4 regions of the Enterobacter sp. UPMP2061 genome follow, and region 1 is predicted to be linked to each of the others. Evidence: predicted binding sites of a transcription regulator. Region 1 holds the regulator's gene; each other region holds the start of a gene.
The links. The regulator CRP, encoded in region 1, controls carbon source genes, mostly activating them, when cyclic AMP is high. The targets are predictions, from matches to a motif close to ATGTGANNNNNNTCACAT.
Positions count from the first base shown of each region.

Region 2: a site for CRP is predicted at 1,967-1,984, ahead of ydfZ (putative selenium delivery protein YdfZ). Genes of this name have one in related genera too.
Region 3: a site for CRP is predicted at 1,202-1,219, ahead of msrB (peptide-methionine (R)-S-oxide reductase MsrB). Genes of this name have one in related genera too.
Region 4: a site for CRP is predicted at 1,679-1,696, ahead of ACWKXX_RS07265 (CidA/LrgA family protein). Genes of this name have one in related genera too.

Region 1 covers NZ_JBSKJP010000008.1:21,778-26,114, reverse strand. The annotation lists gene ACWKXX_RS15565 (YccS/YhfK family putative transporter) at 1-1,723, opposite strand, end outside; gene crp (cAMP-activated global transcriptional regulator CRP) at 1,781-2,413, opposite strand; gene ACWKXX_RS15555 (OsmC family protein) at 2,724-3,128, shown strand; gene ACWKXX_RS15550 (phosphoribulokinase) at 3,215-4,084, opposite strand; gene ACWKXX_RS15545 (YheU family protein) at 4,115-4,333, opposite strand; gene ACWKXX_RS15540 (hydrolase) at 4,333-4,337, opposite strand, start outside.
Region 2 covers NZ_JBSKJP010000014.1:33,545-37,881, forward strand. The annotation lists gene ACWKXX_RS19725 (mannitol dehydrogenase family protein) at 156-1,619, shown strand; gene ydfZ (putative selenium delivery protein YdfZ) at 1,664-1,867, opposite strand; gene ACWKXX_RS19735 (universal stress protein) at 2,155-2,586, shown strand; gene ACWKXX_RS19740 (GntR family transcriptional regulator) at 2,622-3,308, opposite strand; gene ydfG (bifunctional NADP-dependent 3-hydroxy acid dehydrogenase/3-hydroxypropionate dehydrogenase YdfG) at 3,399-4,145, opposite strand; gene dcp (peptidyl-dipeptidase Dcp) at 4,289-4,337, shown strand, end outside.
Region 3 covers NZ_JBSKJP010000001.1:930,704-935,040, forward strand. The annotation lists gene gapA (glyceraldehyde-3-phosphate dehydrogenase) at 1-995, opposite strand, end outside; gene msrB (peptide-methionine (R)-S-oxide reductase MsrB) at 1,337-1,750, shown strand; gene ACWKXX_RS04515 (YeaC family protein) at 1,792-2,064, shown strand; gene ACWKXX_RS04520 (glycoside hydrolase family 18 protein) at 2,115-3,368, opposite strand; gene pncA (bifunctional nicotinamidase/pyrazinamidase) at 3,589-4,230, opposite strand; gene ansA (asparaginase) at 4,240-4,337, opposite strand, start outside.
Region 4 covers NZ_JBSKJP010000002.1:367,076-371,412, forward strand. The annotation lists gene cdd (cytidine deaminase) at 1-414, opposite strand, end outside; gene ACWKXX_RS07260 (CidB/LrgB family autolysis modulator) at 543-1,238, opposite strand; gene ACWKXX_RS07265 (CidA/LrgA family protein) at 1,235-1,630, opposite strand; gene dusC (tRNA dihydrouridine(16) synthase DusC) at 1,799-2,734, shown strand; gene yohP (small membrane protein YohP) at 2,779-2,862, opposite strand; gene mdtQ (multidrug resistance outer membrane protein MdtQ) at 3,066-4,337, shown strand, end outside.

The DNA.
Region 1 (4,337 bases):
CAGCCAGATAGTGCGCGTTAAAGCCCGGCTCCTGCATGGCCTGGTTAAGGGAGTTGAACAGGGCGTTATGCGCCTGGTTGACCTTCATGCGCTCGTAGGCCAGCGGAGAGGGCTGCGGGTCATCGCTCAGAATAAGACGAATGGCCTGCTGGTCAGCTTCGAGCGCGTCGTGGGCGTTCTGCCTGAGCAGCCCGCTTTGCCACTGCGGCCACAGCCAGACCATGCCGCCAAAGGCGATCAGGCAGCCAATTAGCGTATCGACCAGCCGGGCAATAATAAACTGTTCCCCGTTAAGCGTGAGCAGTTGCAGGGTATACACCGCCGTCACCGTAAAGCCCACCATCGCCCAGCCGTAGTTTTTGCGGATGATCAGGTAGCTCACCAGCGTGATTGCCAGCATACCGGCCAGGGTATAGCCTTCCGGCACGTGGAAGTGCAGCGTCACGCCCGCGATAATCAGCCCCGCCATCGTACCGCCCGCCCGATGCAGAATGCGCACCCGCGTGGCGCCATAGCCGTTCTGGGTGACAAACAGCACGGTCATTAAGATCCAGTAGGGTTTCGGCAGGTGCAGGGCCATTCCCATCAGGCTGGCGATGCTCAGCATCACACTGATCCGCGCGGCATTGCGCAGGGCGGAAGATTTCAGTGATAGATAGCTTTTGAGCGCGGGCAGCAGCGGCAGCCGTTTTTGCTTATCGGCCATCAGGTCCCGGGCATAAAGCGGGCGCTGGGTGCGTAACACCCGGGCGATGCGGCTGAAATGCCAGGCAGCAAATTGCCCGACCGGGTTATCCGCGTGCTGACGCGCAATCTTTTCCAGCGCGCCGAGCTGTTTGTCCATGTTAAAGCGCGTCGGATAGCGGTGATAGAGGATATCGTCAGCCAGCACCCGCAGGCGGGCTGCGACGGTCTGCGCGTTCCAGCGGATCACCGCTTCCGCATGGCTGCGCTCCACCAGCTTTTGCACCTCTTCCGGATTATGAAGGCTGACGGAGATATGCTCCTGCAAATCCAGCCCGACCTGGAAGGTTCGCAGCAGCCGCTTGTATTCATGATTTTTGTTGGCGGCAAGCATGTGCAACTGCTGATAGCACTGGCTGATCAGATCCACCACTTTTTGCTGGCGCGCCAGCAGCGGCGGCAGGGATTTTTCCGGGTCGGTATGTTGAGTGAGCAGGGTGTATTTTGCTTCACAGTATTCAGCAAGCTGCACGTAGAGCAGGCTCAGGGATTCGCGCAGCGGCTGTTCCCGCCACAGCCAGAACCAGAACCAGTTAAACAGCCCGTACCACAGCGTGCCGAGGGCGTAGATCAGCAATGGCTCCCACACCGGCATATTGCCCGCAAGGCTTAAGGTGAAGATGGCGGCAATCAGCGACGCGGGAAGCAGGCGGGCGTGCAGCGAGCTGATTTCGGCGGTGACGCCGAGCGTCATCGCCAGCACGGTCAGGATCAACGGCAGAGGAATGTCGCGGGCCAGTAAGAGTTGTACGGCAAGGCTACAGCCGGCAAACAGGCAGCCGCCAATAATCAGACGTTTAAAAAAGCGTTTATGCGGCGTATCCAGACCGGCAATGTTGCAGCAGGCGGGCACGAGGGAAAACAGCAGGCCTTGCTGAAGATGTCCGAGGATCAGGCCCACGGCCACGGGAAGACACAGCACCAGCGTTTGTCGTAGTGCGTAGTTAACTTCCGGGTGATAGATCAGCCTGCGCCACATGAGGAGTAGAGACAAAAACGGCGTGCCACCCTGCGGCGGCACGCCGTTTGACCGAAATTAACGGGTTCCGTAGACCACGATAGTTTTACCGTGGGCAGAGATCAGGTTCTGGTCTTCCAGCATCTTCAGGATACGGCCCACTGTTTCACGGGAGCAGCCGACGATCTGACCGATTTCCTGACGGGTAATTTTAATTTGCATACCGTCAGGGTGGGTCATGGCGTCTGGCTGTTTCGCCAGGTTCAACAGCGTCTGCGCGATACGACCGGTCACGTCCAGGAAGGCGAGGTTACCCACCTTCTCAGAGGTCACTTGCAGACGGCGTGCCATCTGGGAAGAAAGACGCATCAGGATGTCAGGGTTGACCTGAATCAGCTGACGGAATTTCTTGTAAGAAATTTCAGCCACTTCACATGCTGTTTTTGCACGAACCCAGGCGCTACGTTCCTGGCCTTCTTCAAACAGGCCCAGTTCACCGATAAAATCGCCCTGGTTCAGATAAGAAAGGATCATCTCTTTCCCTTCTTCATCTTTGATCAGCACGGCCACCGAGCCTTTAACGATGTAATACAACGTTTCCGCTTTTTCACCCTGGTGAATCAGCGTGCTCTTTGATGGGTACTTATGAATGTGGCAATGAGACAAGAACCATTCGAGAGTCGGGTCTGTTTGCGGTTTGCCAAGCACCATGCGCTGTTATCCTCTGTTATAAGCTGTCACCAGAGTCATAAGATGCATCCGGACTCTGGGGTTGCAATCGAATTCTTACCCATACCTGGGAAGTCGGCTGTCGTAACGTTTCGCAGCCAGTAAAGTTTGATGTCCTCTGCATACATGTGTAACGTCAATGTATTACTGTAGCATCCAGAGTGTTTTAGCATAGCTTTCGCCGCGTGTCTCCTGGTGTCTCGCTTCAGCATGACGCAGGTCGCCTTCCGTTGCGAGAAATGTAACGTACACGTAATCTGTCATAAAAAATGCAACGTTGGAGTGAGTGAATATGCAAGCGCGTGTGAAATGGGTTGAAGGGTTAACGTTCCTGGGCGAGTCTGCTTCTGGGCACCAGGTTTTGATGGATGGCAACTCCGGCGATAAAGCGCCAAGCCCAATGGAAATGGTGCTGATGGCGGCGGGGGGATGCAGCGCGATCGACGTGGTGTCGATCCTGCAAAAAGGCCGTCATGACGTGACCGATTGTGAAGTGAAGCTGACGTCAGAACGTCGCGAAGAGGCGCCACGCCTGTTCACGCATATTAATCTGCACTTTATCGTCACCGGCAAAGAACTGAAGGATGCGGCGGTCTCGCGTGCGGTTGACCTGTCTGCGGAGAAATACTGCTCTGTGGCGCTAATGCTGGAGAAAGCGGTAAAAATCACCCATTCGTATGAAGTGATCGCGGCTTAATTTTTTGGCGGGTGGCGCTGCGCTGACCCGCCCTACAAAAGCACGCCCGTAGGCCGGATAAGCGAAGCGCCATCCGGCAACAGGCGTCACGCGATCTGCTTTCCTTCCATCAGCCGCTGCACCAGCGGTGTCATGATCAGCTCCATTGCCAGCCCCATTTTTCCGCCCGGCACCACTAACGTATTCATGTGCGAAATAAACGAACCCTGTAGCATCGCCAGCAGCCAGGGGTAATCAATGCCTTCCAGGTTGCGGAAGTGGATCACCACAAAGCTCTCGTCCAGCGACGGGATGCTTTTTGCAGCGAACGGGTTGGAGGTGTCCACGGTGGGGACGCGCTGGAAGTTAATGTGGGTTCGGGAGAACTGCGGCGTCAGGAAGTTGATGTAATCTTCCATGGAGCGCACCACCGAGTCCATGACCGCCTCTCGCGAATGGCCGCGCTCGCTCATGTCACGCGTCAGCTTCTGGATCCACTCAAGGTTAACAATCGGCACCACCCCCACCAGCAAATCCACGTGGCGCGCCACGTCGTGCTGAGGCGTCACCACGCCGCCGTGCAATCCTTCGTAAAACAGCACGTCAGTCGGTTCCGGCAGCGGCTGCCAGGGCGTGAACGTGCCGGGGACCTGGTTCCAGGGCACGGCTTCATCGTAGGTGTGGAGATACTTGCGGGACTGCCCGGTACCGCTTTGCCCGTATTCACGGAAGGTTTGCTCCAGCAGGCCGAAGTCATTCGCCTCCGGGCCGAAGTAGCTGATGTGTTTACCCAGATCGCGCGCCTTGCGGATGGCCATATCCATCTCCGGGCGCGTGTAGCGGTGAAAGCTGTCGCCTTCTACCTCTGCCGCCCGTAAGTTAAGCTGGGCGAAGATCTTGCGGAAGGCGAGGCTGGTGGTAGTGGTTCCCGCCCCACTCGAACCCGTAACGGCAATAACCGGATGTCTGGCAGACATAGCAACTCCCTGACTGGAAAAGTGTAAAGATCAGCCGTGAAACGCGTTGCGGGGCATGATATTGACCGTCTCATGCAGTTCGGACCATACCAGCACCACGTCGCCGCTTTTAAGCTGGCGCTTAACATCGTTGACCTTTTGTTCAAGCGAACGTTCATGTTCACCATAATCGGTGCCTTCGCGCAAGACAAAGCTTTCAATCAGATTATCGAGCGTGTCGGGAGAGAGATCCTGCCAGGGAATAATCATTATT
Region 2 (4,337 bases), on a different contig from region 1:
AATGTAAATCAATGTTCATGGCAGCATAACCAGTATTGTGATCGGCAGGATAAAGTAATGACACTGCCATTCTAGTTGGTTTAGTCAACCGGCGCAGCCGCACTGTCACCAGAGCGGCTGCGGATCTCAGCGTTCATAATTAACGAGTCTCAATCATGGAAAACCGTTTATTACAGGCGAAGGCAACGCGTCCTCAGTACGATCGCGACAGCCTCAAGGCACGCATTGTTCATTTAGGGTTTGGCGCGTTTCACCGTGCGCACCAGGCGGTGTACACCGATATACTCGCCGCAGAACAGGGCAGCGACTGGGGTTACTGCGAAGTTAACCTGATTGGCGGCGAACAGCAGATCGCCGATCTGAAGGCACAGAATAATCTTTATACCGTAGCAGAGATGTCTGCCGATGCGTGGACGGCGCGCGTGGTCGGCGTCGTCAAAAATGCGCTGCATGCGCAGGTCGACGGCCTTGAAACCGTGCTGGCGGCGCTGTGCGATCCGCAGGTCGCCATTGTTTCCCTGACCATCACCGAGAAAGGGTATTGCCACTCCCCGGCAACCGGACAACTGATGTTCGATCATCCGTTAATCGTTGCCGACCTGCAAAACCCCCATCAGCCGAAATCTGCGCCAGGCGTAGTGGTTGAAGCGCTGGCGCGGCGTAAGGCGGCGGGGCTGCCAGCATTCAGCGTGATGTCATGCGATAACATGCCGGAAAACGGCCACGTGATGCGCAATGTCACCTGCGCCTACGCGCGCGCTGTTGACGGCGAACTGGCCGACTGGATTGAAGCGAACGTCACCTTCCCGTCAACCATGGTGGACCGTATTGTGCCCGCCGTCACGGCTGAAACGCTGGATAAAATTGAACAGCTAACCGGCGTACGCGATCCGGCAGGTGTCGCCTGCGAGCCGTTCCGCCAGTGGGTGGTAGAAGATAATTTCGTCGCCGGACGTCCACAGTGGGAAAAGGCAGGTGCGGAACTGGTTTCTGATGTCATTCCGTTTGAAGAGATGAAGCTGCGTATGCTTAACGGCAGCCACTCGTTCCTGGCCTATCTCGGCTACCTGGCCGGTTATCAGCACATTAACGACTGCATGGAAGATGAACATTATCGCGCAGCCGCGCATGCGCTGATGCTGAAAGAGCAGGCGCCGACGCTGAAAGTGAAGGGGGTGGATTTAGCTCACTATGCCGACCAGCTGATCGCACGTTACAGCAATCCGGCCCTGCGTCACCGCACCTGGCAAATCGCCATGGACGGTAGCCAGAAATTGCCGCAGCGGATGCTCGATTCCGTTCGCTGGCACCTTGTCCACCAGAAACCCTTCCCGCTGCTGGCCCTCGGTGTTGCGGGCTGGATGCGTTATGTCGGCGGTGTGGATGAGCAGGGTAACGCGATTGAGGTGAGCGATCCGCAGCTGGCGGTGATTCAGGCGGCGGTAAACGGTAGCGCTGAAGGCAAAAGCCGCGTTAGCGCGCTGTTGGGCATTGAGGCTATTTTCGGTAACGAGCTGCCGAAGGACGCGGTGTTTGTGGCTGCGGTCATGCAGGCCTATCAAACGTTGCTGCAAAAAGGCGCGAAGGCCACGGTTGCTGAGTACGCCTCCCGGCTTTAACGCGATGACATGCCGCCGTCCGCGGCGGCATGTCGGGGCGCAGCTTAGTGCATCCCCAGGCGAATCAGCTCAATCGGTTCGAACTTACCTTCGCATCCTTCGACTTCAACCGTTTTACCACGGCGCACCTGCTCGGCATTAAGGCCGTCGCTGTGGATCGCTTTAATCACGCCGAACTGGCCTGTGCCGCTAATCATGACGCGGCTACCAGTGGTGATTGCATTTCGGTTACGGTCGTATGTCATCATGGTATTTTCTCCTCTCGTACTTATCCGTTACGGCGCTAATTCAACGGCTGCCGTTCACGGGGCACTATTAATACGCCTCTCTTTAACGAAATTATTTGCTTTTGATCAAGCTCACACTTTTTTCTTATTTCATGCAGGCGTTGACGGTTCAGGACACCACTTTACAAAGCGGACAGTTATTTTCCTTAATTGATAGTTTCCGGGTGCAAGTGTTTAGGCTTTGTTTATATCCACAATGTCATTCTGGAGGCAGAAAATAACCCTTCATCGGAAAAGGAGTCAGGCTTATGTATAAGAAAATTTTGATGCCTGTTGATGTGTTTGAAATGGATTTGAGTGATAAAGCGGTACGCCACGCGGTCAACCTCGCGAAGGCGGAAGGCGCGACGATCACCCTGGTCAACATTCTCCCTAACAGCAGCCGTTCGTTACTGCGGGGGTTCAATGCCGATATTAAGAAGTTCGAAGAGTATATGACCGCCGAGTCTGATAAGAAGATGAAGGCGCTGAAACGGCTCTTTGATATGTCCCCGGACAATATTGACTGTGAAGTTCGCTTCGGCAACGTACGCGATGAAATCATCAAGCTCAGCAAAGAGGGGAAATATGATGTCATTGTTATCGGATCAAAAAATCCGAGCATTACAACCCATCTGCTGGGTTCGAATGCTGAAACTATCCTGCGCTACGCCACTATTCCGGTATTAGTGGTCCGCTAATTACTTCGCCGCAACCGAAAGGGGGCGGCGAGGTTTTATTCTTCGCTGAACCACTCGCGGTTTTCCTGACGAATTAACTGAACTGACTCACTAATTTCCTGAAGGTGAAGCGTCATCGCTTTATCTACGGCTTCCACGTCGCGTTTTTTCAGCGCGCTGAAAATATCATGATGCTGGCGCAGCAACATCTCTGGCGGAGAAACATGGTCGAGGCTCATGTAGCGCACGCGGTCGATGGTAGCTTTGATGTTTTCGACGGTATCCCACGCGAGCTGGCACTCGGCGATCTGCGCCAGTTTCTGGTGGAACTCGTCGTCCAGCTGGAAAAAGTCGTTTAACTGTTTGCGGTCGATGGCGATTCGTTGCTGATGCAGGTTTTGCTCCAGCAGGTAGCACTGGTTATCGTTGATGAGCGACGCGGCGCGACGCACCACGGCGCACTCGATGGCCTGGCGAACAAAACAGCCATTCCGTACCTGCGAAAGCGAAATTTTATTTACATAGCTGCCGCGCTGAGGGCGGATCTGAATAAGGCCGTTTTCTGCAAGCTTAATAAACGCCTCACGTACGGGCTGACGGGAAACGTCAAAACGTACCGAAACCTCTTTTTCTGAGAGTGGCGTTCCCGGTGGGATCAGGCAGCGAACAATATCACGGCGTAAGATGCGATATATTTGCTGATTAACGGGCTGGGTAGGATTAAGTTGCGATTCAGCGGCCATGGGTTGTGATTTCTCAGAGAGTTAACCTGAACATACTACCATTCTTTTCCCTGCCATCACATACCCGGCCCGCAGGCCGGGCAGGGTAAATTAACCGCGATGCACGCTGAGTCCGGCATAGGTCTGGCTGACGGGCATCATCTCAACCGTATTGATGTTGACATGCTTCGGCAGGGTCGCGACCCACCAGACGGTTTCGGTGATATCTTCCGGCGTCAGCGCATTCGCGTTTTCATAGGTATTATCCGCTTTCGCGTCGTCGCCTTTGAAACGCACGTTGGAGAATTCAGTTCCGCCTACCAGACCCGGTTCAACATCGGTCACGCGGATCGCGGTTCCGTGCAGGTCGGTGCGCAGGTTCAGGCTGAACTGGCGGACAAAGGCTTTGGTCGCGCCATAGACGTTGCCGCCCGCGTAAGGCCAGCTTCCGGCGGTGGAACCGATGTTAATGATATGGCCACGGTTACGTTCAACCATGCCCGGCAGCACGGCGCGGGTCATGTACACCAGCCCTTTGTTGTTGGTGTCGATCATGTTTTCCCAGTCTTCCACGCTGGCTTTGTGGGCAGGCTCCATGCCCAGCGCCAGGCCGGCGTTATTGACCAGCACGTCAATTTCACGCCATTCGGCAGGCAGGTTGGCAATCATCTCTTCAATGGCGGCGCGGTTGCGCACGTCCAGCTGTGCGGTCAGAATGCTGTCACCCAGCTCGTCTTTTAGCTCCTGCAAACGCTCCTGACGGCGCCCTGTTGCAATCACTTTGTGTCCGTTGGCGACGAAGCGACGCGTGATGCTTTCACCAAAACCCGCTGTCGCCCCGGTAACTAAAATAATCATCTCACTGTTCCTCAACGCTTTTTGTGTTGTACTAACATAGCACGCTCTCCGGCACGTCGTTAAGGCAACATTTGTATGACGCCATTGCAGGCCGGCGCAGGCTGGCCTACTCTGGGGAGAAATACCGTGCTCAGGAGTAAACGATGTCGGTCAACAATCCTTTTTTTGAAATTAGCCTGTTGCCTTATCAGG
Region 3 (4,337 bases), on a different contig from region 1:
TATTTGGAGATGTGAGCGATCAGGTCCAGTACTTTGTTAGAGTAGCCAGTTTCGTTGTCGTACCAGGAAACCAGTTTCACGAAGTTGTCGTTCAGTGCGATACCTGCTTTAGCATCGAACACGGAAGTGCACACTTCGCCGTTGAAATCGGTAGATACAACGTCGTCTTCGGTGTAACCCAGAACGCCTTTCATTGGGCCTTCGGAAGCAGCTTTGATTGCTTTCTTAATTTCTTCATAAGAAGCAGCTTTTTCCAGACGAACGGTCAGGTCAACAACGGATACGTTAGGAGTTGGAACGCGGAACGCCATACCAGTCAGTTTGCCATTCAGTTCTGGCAGTACTTTACCTACTGCTTTAGCAGCACCGGTAGAAGATGGGATGATGTTCTGAGCCGCGCCACGGCCGCCGCGCCAGTCTTTGTGAGACGGGCCATCAACGGTTTTCTGAGTAGCGGTGGTTGCGTGAACGGTAGTCATCAGACCTTCGATGATGCCGAAGTTGTCGTTGATAACTTTAGCCAGCGGTGCCAGGCAGTTGGTGGTGCAGGATGCGTTGGAAACGATGTCCTGGCCAGCGTAAGTTTCGAAGTTTGCACCGCGAACGAACATTGGGGTGTTGTCTTTGGAAGGACCAGTCAGAACAACTTTCTTCGCACCCGCAGTGATGTGTTTACGTGCAGTTTCGTCGGTCAGGAAGATACCGGTAGCTTCAGCTACAACGTCAACACCGATTTCGTTCCATTTCAGGTTAGCTGGGTCTTTCTCAGCAGTAACGCGGATGGTTTTGCCATTAACAACCAGGTGGCCGTCTTTCACTTCAACGGTGCCGTCGAAACGACCGTGAGTTGAGTCGTACTTCAGCATGTACGCCATGTATTCAGCGTCCAGGAGATCGTTGATACCAACGATTTCGATGTCAGAACGTTTCTGAGCAGCACGGAAAACAATACGGCCGATACGGCCAAAACCGTTGATACCTACTTTGATAGTCATATATTCCACCAGCTATTTGTTAGTGAATAAAAGGTTGCCTGTAAAATTACAAAAACCTTACGCAGCGTCAAGCGGAATCGTGTCAATCATTGCGACAAATCAATCCTGTGACTAACGTTTGTGCGACTGACTCGCCTCACTTTCCCTTTGAGCTAGCAACCACATGGGGGCTGCGCCCGGAATTTTAAAGGCCTCGCAGGATTAAAATGTGAAATTGATCACAATTGCCTGACCGCCTTTTCGCGACACATAAGTTTAGAACAAAAGTGCACGCGCGGGTGTTAATGTTTTGTTAGAATCTGGGTTAAAAGATGTCTGTTTCAACAGCGAGATGTAAGCATATGTCGAACCAACGTAACCCCGACGATTTGAAAAAAAACCTTACAGAGATGCAGTTTTACGTGACGCAAAATCACGGCACAGAACCGCCGTTTTCCGGGCGTTTGCTGCACAATAAACGGGAAGGCGTCTACCACTGCCTGGTGTGTGATGCACCGCTGTTTAACTCCCAGACGAAGTACGATTCTGGCTGCGGCTGGCCGAGCTTTTACGAGCCTGTCAGCGATGATGCGATCCGCTACCTGACGGACACCTCGCACGGCATGGTGCGCACCGAAATTCGCTGCGGGAACTGTGACGCCCATCTCGGGCATGTCTTCCCGGATGGCCCGCAGCCGACGGGGGAGCGTTTCTGCGTAAATTCGGCTTCCATGAGCTTTACCGATGATGAAAACGGCGACCAGACCAAGGGTTGAAAAAACGATTCAGCAAATTATTCCTTTGAAAGGGAGAGATCATGAATATTGATGACATGATTGCAGGTATGACCCCGGAGGTTTATCAGCGTCTGGTAACGGCCGTTGAGCTGGGAAAATGGCCGGACGGTGTGGCGCTCACACCTGAGCAAAAAGAGAACAGTTTGCAGCTGGTGATGCTGTGGCAGGCGCGTCACAATACCGACGCCCAGCACATGACCATCGACACTAACGGTCAGATGGTGATGAAAAGCAAGCGCGAGCTGAAAGAAGAGTTCGGCATCGCGCCGAAGCCGATTGCGACCTTCAAATAAAGCTCCCATGTAGGCCGGGTAAGCGCTAGCGCCACCCGGCACACTACATCTTAGTGCGGGATCCCAAGCGACTCCGCCAGCTGTTTCGCGAGCTGGTTTTCGTCGTCAGCCCCATACTCCCAGAACATGGCGCCAGCCAGACCTTTCTCCTTAATGTAATCCGCTTTGATCGCCACGGAGCGTGGGTTCTCATAGGAAATCGCAAACAGCGCCTTCCCGTCGGCGGATTTCACCGACAGCCACGGCACCTTCGCCTGTTCGTCCCAGTGCTCGGTAAAGCGTTTCTGCGGATCGTTCAGCAGCTTGCGGACGATATCGTTGTATTTCACATAGGTATCTTTGGTCAGATCATAGCCAAGCGATTTGAACAGGCCCAGTTCCTGCGGCCCGAAGTAGGGCTGCGTCACCGGATTGTTCTGCGCGTCCGATTTGCTCCAGTCGATACCCGGTTCAACGGCGCGCTTCGGCACGCGCCCATAGAAACCAATTCCGAGGTTCATCTGCTGCGGCTTCAGCCCGGCGGCCAGATAGTTATTCACCACAAAATCGACGCTGTACTTGTCTGCGGCAGCCACCGTTGGCCAGGCGCTGGAGTCATACAGATTCGCGTTAAAATACTGAGTACCGTACGCCATGTCGTAGGTCATCAGGTTGATGTAATCGAGCAGGGGGGCAATGGCTTTCACATCCACCCAGCTTTTCGGACTTTCCGCATTCGCGCCCACCGCAATCGTGACCAGCTTTTTCTTACCAAACGCGTCACGCATCTCTTTTAACAGCGCGGTGAAATTATCCCGGTCGTCAGGGGTGCTCTCGACCAGTCCCCACGCGCCGTTGACCGGATATTCCCAGTCCAGGTCGATCCCGTCCAGGCCGTATTTACTGACGATCTCCTGCGCGGAGCGAATAAATACCGCGCGACTCTCTTTGGTTGCCGCTGCGCCAGAAAAACCACGCGCCCCCCAGCCGCCAACGGAAAGCAGGACTTTCAGGTTCGGGTTTTGTTTACGAAGCTGAGGAAGTAACGCCAGATCGGATGCCACCTTAGGTGATAACCAGATTTGATGCAGTTTTGCCGGATCTTTCAGCGCGGCGTTGGTTTCGTCTTTCTCGTTGTTATAGACCAGACCAAACGAGTAGTTGAGGTGGGTGATCTGGCGGACGTCCAGTTTATTAATATCGCCACCCGGTCCGGCGGTAACATCGCCACCCCCATTGAAGTAACCCACGGACATCAGGGGCGCGGCGGAAGCCAGTGACGCGCAAAGCAAGGGTAATGCTGCCAGCAAGGGCAAACGTTTCATATAATTTCCTCTTTGACTGAACAAAAATAACCACGCCACAGAAAAGGCGTGGCGAAAAAACAGCCTGAAGAGAATAGCATCGCCGTTTCGCTTGTGATGCGAGGGAGTTCACTTTATGGGGATTGGGGAAGAAATGCCGGGTGGCGCTGACGCTTACCCGGTCTACAAAACCAGAGAAAGTAGGCCGGGTAAGGCGAAGCCGCCACCCGGCTAAAAAAGCTTACGCCTGCGTCTCCAGCCAGTCAGCCAGCGTATACAGCGTTGCGCCTTCTGCGGCCATATCCATAAACGCCTGAGCGCTGTCATGCGGCTGAATATTCACCCCGCGACAGCCGTCGGTGATGACATTCACGGTATAGCCCAACTGGAGCGCATCCAGCACGGTGAACTTCACGCAGTAATCCGTCGCCAGGCCCAGCACAATCAGCTCGGTGATCTCATGGTGGCGCAACCACGCGTCCAGCGCCGTCTTCTGACGATGACCGTTATCAAAGAACGCGCTGTAGCTGTCGATGGTTGGGTTTTCACCTTTGTGGAACACCGCGTCGATGGCCTTCTGGTTCAGCAGCGGATGCAACTCAGCGCCCTCCGTCTGCTGCACGCAGTGATCGGGCCAGAAGGTTTGCGCCAGCCCGTCCAGTTCGCCCTGGCTGTAAGGCTCAACGTTGTGCTGGCTGGCAAAGCTGCCGTGGTTTGCCGGATGCCAGTCCTGACTCGCCACCACCGCTTCACCACGAGCTTTACACCACTCAATCAGCGAATTCGCGACGTCTACGGTGCTGTCGCCTTCCGCGACGGCCAGCGCACCGCCCGCACAGAAATCATTTTGCAAATCGACCAGTAACAGGGCGCGTTGCTTCATGGGACCTCCTTATTCGTCCGGCGTCAGTTCACCGCGCAGGTTTTGCATCATGGCGCGGCGAATGGAATCAATATCCAGATCCTGACTCAGTAAATAGTGAAGTTTAG
Region 4 (4,337 bases), on a different contig from region 1:
CTCATTCATAAACTGGCGGCAGTGGCCGCAAGGGGTATAGTTGACGGTGATGGCGCGCAGGGCTTTTTCGCCGCGCAGCCAGGCGTGACTGATGGCGCTCTGCTCCGCGTGGACGGTTTGCTGCATGGTCGCACCAAGAAACTCCATGTTTCCGCCGAAGTACCAGGTTCCGCCCACGCCGCGCGCAATTGCGCCTACGTTAAAATGGGAAAGGTCAGCGCGGGCGCAGGCAGCCGCAAGGGGCAGCAGGGCGAAAGCCAGCGCGTCTTCGTCCAGCCCCGTTGCCTGTTTAAGGGCCGTGACCTGATCTGCCGTCAGCAGGGCGGGGAAATGCGCATCCGCCAGAACCGGAGCCAGGGCTGATTGCAAATTCTCTGCAAGCTGAGAGAAAGCAGCTTGAAAACGTGGATGCATGACGTTGCCTCATCAAGGTTAATGGATCGGTAGTGTACGGAGCCGTACGGCCTTTATATGTGATCCAAATCTCATTATGTGTGCAACTTATGAAATGAAAATGAAATTTGCGCGACGCATCGCAAATTTTAGCCCATGACTGCCAGAATAATCGGGAAGATAAACGGCGCGACCAGGGAAGTGATAATCCCGCAGATCACCAGCGCCAGCGAGCTGAATGCCCCTTCCTGATAATCCAGTTCCGCGCAGCGTGCGGTGCCCAGCGCGTGCGAGGCGGTACCCATCGCCAGACCGCGTGCCGCTTTGGTCCGAATTTTCATGATATTCAGCAGAGTATGACCAAACACCGCGCCCAGGATACCGACAAAAATCACGCACACGGCGCTGATGGCCGGAATGCCCCCGATGCTGCCGCCCACGGCCATGGCAATCGGCGTGGTGACGGATTTAGGCAGGATAGAGGCGGCGATCTGCGGCGACGCGCCCATCAATAAGGCCACCGAGGTACCGGTGATCATCGCAACAAGGCTACCCACAAAGCAGATGGTAATGATGGATTTCCAGCGCGCGCGGATCTGATGCAGTTGCTCATATAAAGGAAACGCCAGCGCCACCACGGCAGGCTGCAACAAATCGTTGAGGATCTTGCTCCCGGCGAAGTAACGCTCATAAGGAATGCCGGTGAGCAGCAGAAAAGGAATAATCACCACCATGGCGACCAGCAGCGGGTTGAGCAACGGCATTTTGAAACGCACCGCAAGCTTACGCGCAGCAAAGAACACCACCAGGGTTAACGGCAGGGACCACCAGATATTCGCCATCATTTTTTTGTTTTCTCCCCGACGACCTTGCGTTCGCCATGCACAATGTGTGAACTCCAGCTGACGACCAGGAATACCACCAGCGTACTGATGGCGCAGGAGACCACAATCGGGCCGAACTGCGCTTTAAGCACATCGTAATACTGCATCACCCCAACGCCGATAGGCACAAAAAGCAGGGCCATATAGCGAATGAGAACGAAGCACCCCGGATTAACCCATTTCGCGGGCAGCACCTGTAATGCCAGTAGCACAAACAGGATCAGCATGCCGATAATGCTGCCGGGTATCGTAATCGGCAGCAGCGAAGCGATAAAAATGCCGGCGTACAGGCAGGCATAAATGAGGACGAAGGCGCGAAGGTATTGCCAGATAGTATTCAGTGAGTTGCTCATGGTGAAAGTCCTTGCTGAGACGTATTCATCATACAATTAAACCTGAAAATGTGCCACGGATCACATCATGAATTTTGGGCATACCAGACATTCCGGAATGGAACGCCGGGCTTTCAACATACATAGAGAGCAGCTACTATAGCGCGTCTTTTTTCACAGGTACTCAGAATGCGTGTTTTACTGGCCCCGATGGAAGGCGTGCTCGACTCTCTCGTGCGCGAGCTGCTTACCGAGGTGAACGATTACGATCTCTGCGTGACGGAGTTCCTGCGCGTGGTCGATATGTTGCTGCCAGAAAAATCATTTTATCGTCTCTGCCCGGAACTGCATCGTCAGAGCCGTACCCCGTCCGGTACGCTGGTGCGTGTCCAGCTGCTCGGCCAGTATCCCGAGTGGCTGGCTGAAAACGCCGCCCGCGCGGTAGCGCTTGGTTCGTACGGCGTCGATCTTAACTGCGGCTGTCCGTCAAAGCTGGTCAACGGCAGCGGCGGGGGGGCGACGCTACTTAAAGATCCGGAGCTGATTTATCGCGGCGCAAAGGCCATGCGTGAGGCGGTGCCATCGCACCTGCCGGTGACGGTCAAAGTGCGTCTGGGATGGGACAGCGGCGATAAGCAGTTTGAAATTGCTGACGCGGTGCAGCAGGCGGGCGCCACCGAGCTGGTGGTGCACGGGCGAACCAAAGAGGATGGTTATAAAGCCGAGCGCATTAACTGGCAGGCGATTGGCGAGATCCGCAAACGGCTTACGATCCCGGTGATTGCCAACGGCGAAATCTGGGATTACGAGAGCGCACAGGCCTGCCTCAAAGAGACCGGGTGTAATGCCGTGATGATTGGCCGCGGTGCGCTGAACGTGCCGAACCTCAGCCGGGTGGTGAAATATAATGAGCCGCGGATGCCGTGGGCGGATGTGGTGAAACTACTGCAAAAATACACGCGGCTGGAAAAGCAGGGCGATACCGGCTTGTATCACGTCGCGCGCATTAAGCAGTGGCTGAGTTATTTGCGTAAAGAGTACGACGACGCGCTGGGATTATTTCAGGAGATCCGTACGCTACAGACGTCTGCGGATATTGCCCGGGTGATCCAGTCAAAATCCTGAGCGAAGTGTGAAGTGTTTGCCCGGCGTGGAGCCGGGCAACAGAATCAGAAAATCATCTTGAATACGCCGGTTACCACCAGCAGCCCTATCAGAAATATAATCAAAATAACCCACAATAATATTTTCATTCGCCTCTCCTGCGTATGTCTGTCGAAGTAAGTGTAGCAGCCAATTCATAATTAGCATGAATACATGAAATTAAATCATTGTCTTGGAGAATAAATTTCCGGATATGAAAATGTATAACAATATGCGGATTGCCACGCGTTACTAAAAAACGGAACGTCAGTAAGCGTAAGTTGCGCCTTTATTTTTTTGAGTTTATGGCGTAATGAAACGTTCTCTTACTTTATCTCTGAGTGCTCCTCTTGTTTTTATGCTGGTCGCCTGCGCGCCGGAACATGCCACGGTGTCTCCAGTAAAAACGCAAGCCGCCGCCGCAGCTGTAAATACCCAACTGCGTCATGCCGACTGGCCAAAAAGCGAATGGTGGAAAGACTTTAACGACCCCCAGCTCAACGCGCTGATCGACAAAGCGCTGGCGGATGCGCCGGATATGCAAATTGCCCGTCAGCGTATCACCCTGGCGGAAGCACAGGCGAAAGCCGCTGTCGCTGCTGAGGGTCCACAGCTGGATTTTTCCGCAGATGTTGAACGGCAAAAAATGTCGGCAGAGGGGCTGATGGGTCCATTTGCGCTGACCGATCCGGCGGCGGGGACAACCGGCCCCTGGTACACCAACGGCACCTTTGGTCTGACGGCGGGTTGGGATCTGGATTTATGGGGTAAAAACCGCGCCCAAATTGAGGCCCGCATCGGTCAGGTGAATGCGCAAAAAGCGGAGCTGGAGCAGACCCGCCAGCTGCTCGCCAGCAGCGTCGCGCGGCTGTACTGGGACTGGCAGACCGAGGCCGCGGTGGGTGACGTACTCGCGCAAATCAAACGGGAACAGGAAAATATCATCGGTGCCGATCGCGAGCTTTATCAGCACGGCATTACCTCCTCGGTGGAAGGCGTTGAAACGGATATTAATGCCAGCAAAACCGATGAACAGCTCGCTGACGTGCATGGCAAAATGAAGGTCATTGAGGCGCGTCTGAATGCGTTGACCCATACCCCTTCAGTCACGCTCGCCCGGCATGCCTTACCTGATGCAGAGGCGTCGCTGCCGTCAACGCTCGGTTATGAACTGCTGGCTCGGCGCCCGGATTTGCAGGAGGCGCACTGGTATATCGAAGCATCCATGAGCGAAGTGGATGCCGCCAGAGCCGCGTTCTACCCTGACATCAATTTGATGGCATTCTTGCAGCAGGATGCATTGCACCTGAGTGACCTGTTCCGCTCATCTGCGCAGCAAATGGGCGTAACCGCCGGGCTGACGCTGCCAATTTTTGACAGCGGTCGGTTGAATGCGAACCTGGATATCGCCCAGGCGCAAAACAACCTCTCCGTGGCGAACTACAACAAGGCCGTGGTAGATGCCGTAAACCAGGTTGCCCGGACGGCCAGCGAAGTGGAAACGCTGACCGCCAAAAATCAGCACCAGCAGCAGATCGAAAAAGATGCGGCGCGCGTCGTTGCGCTGGCACAGGCGCGTTTCAGC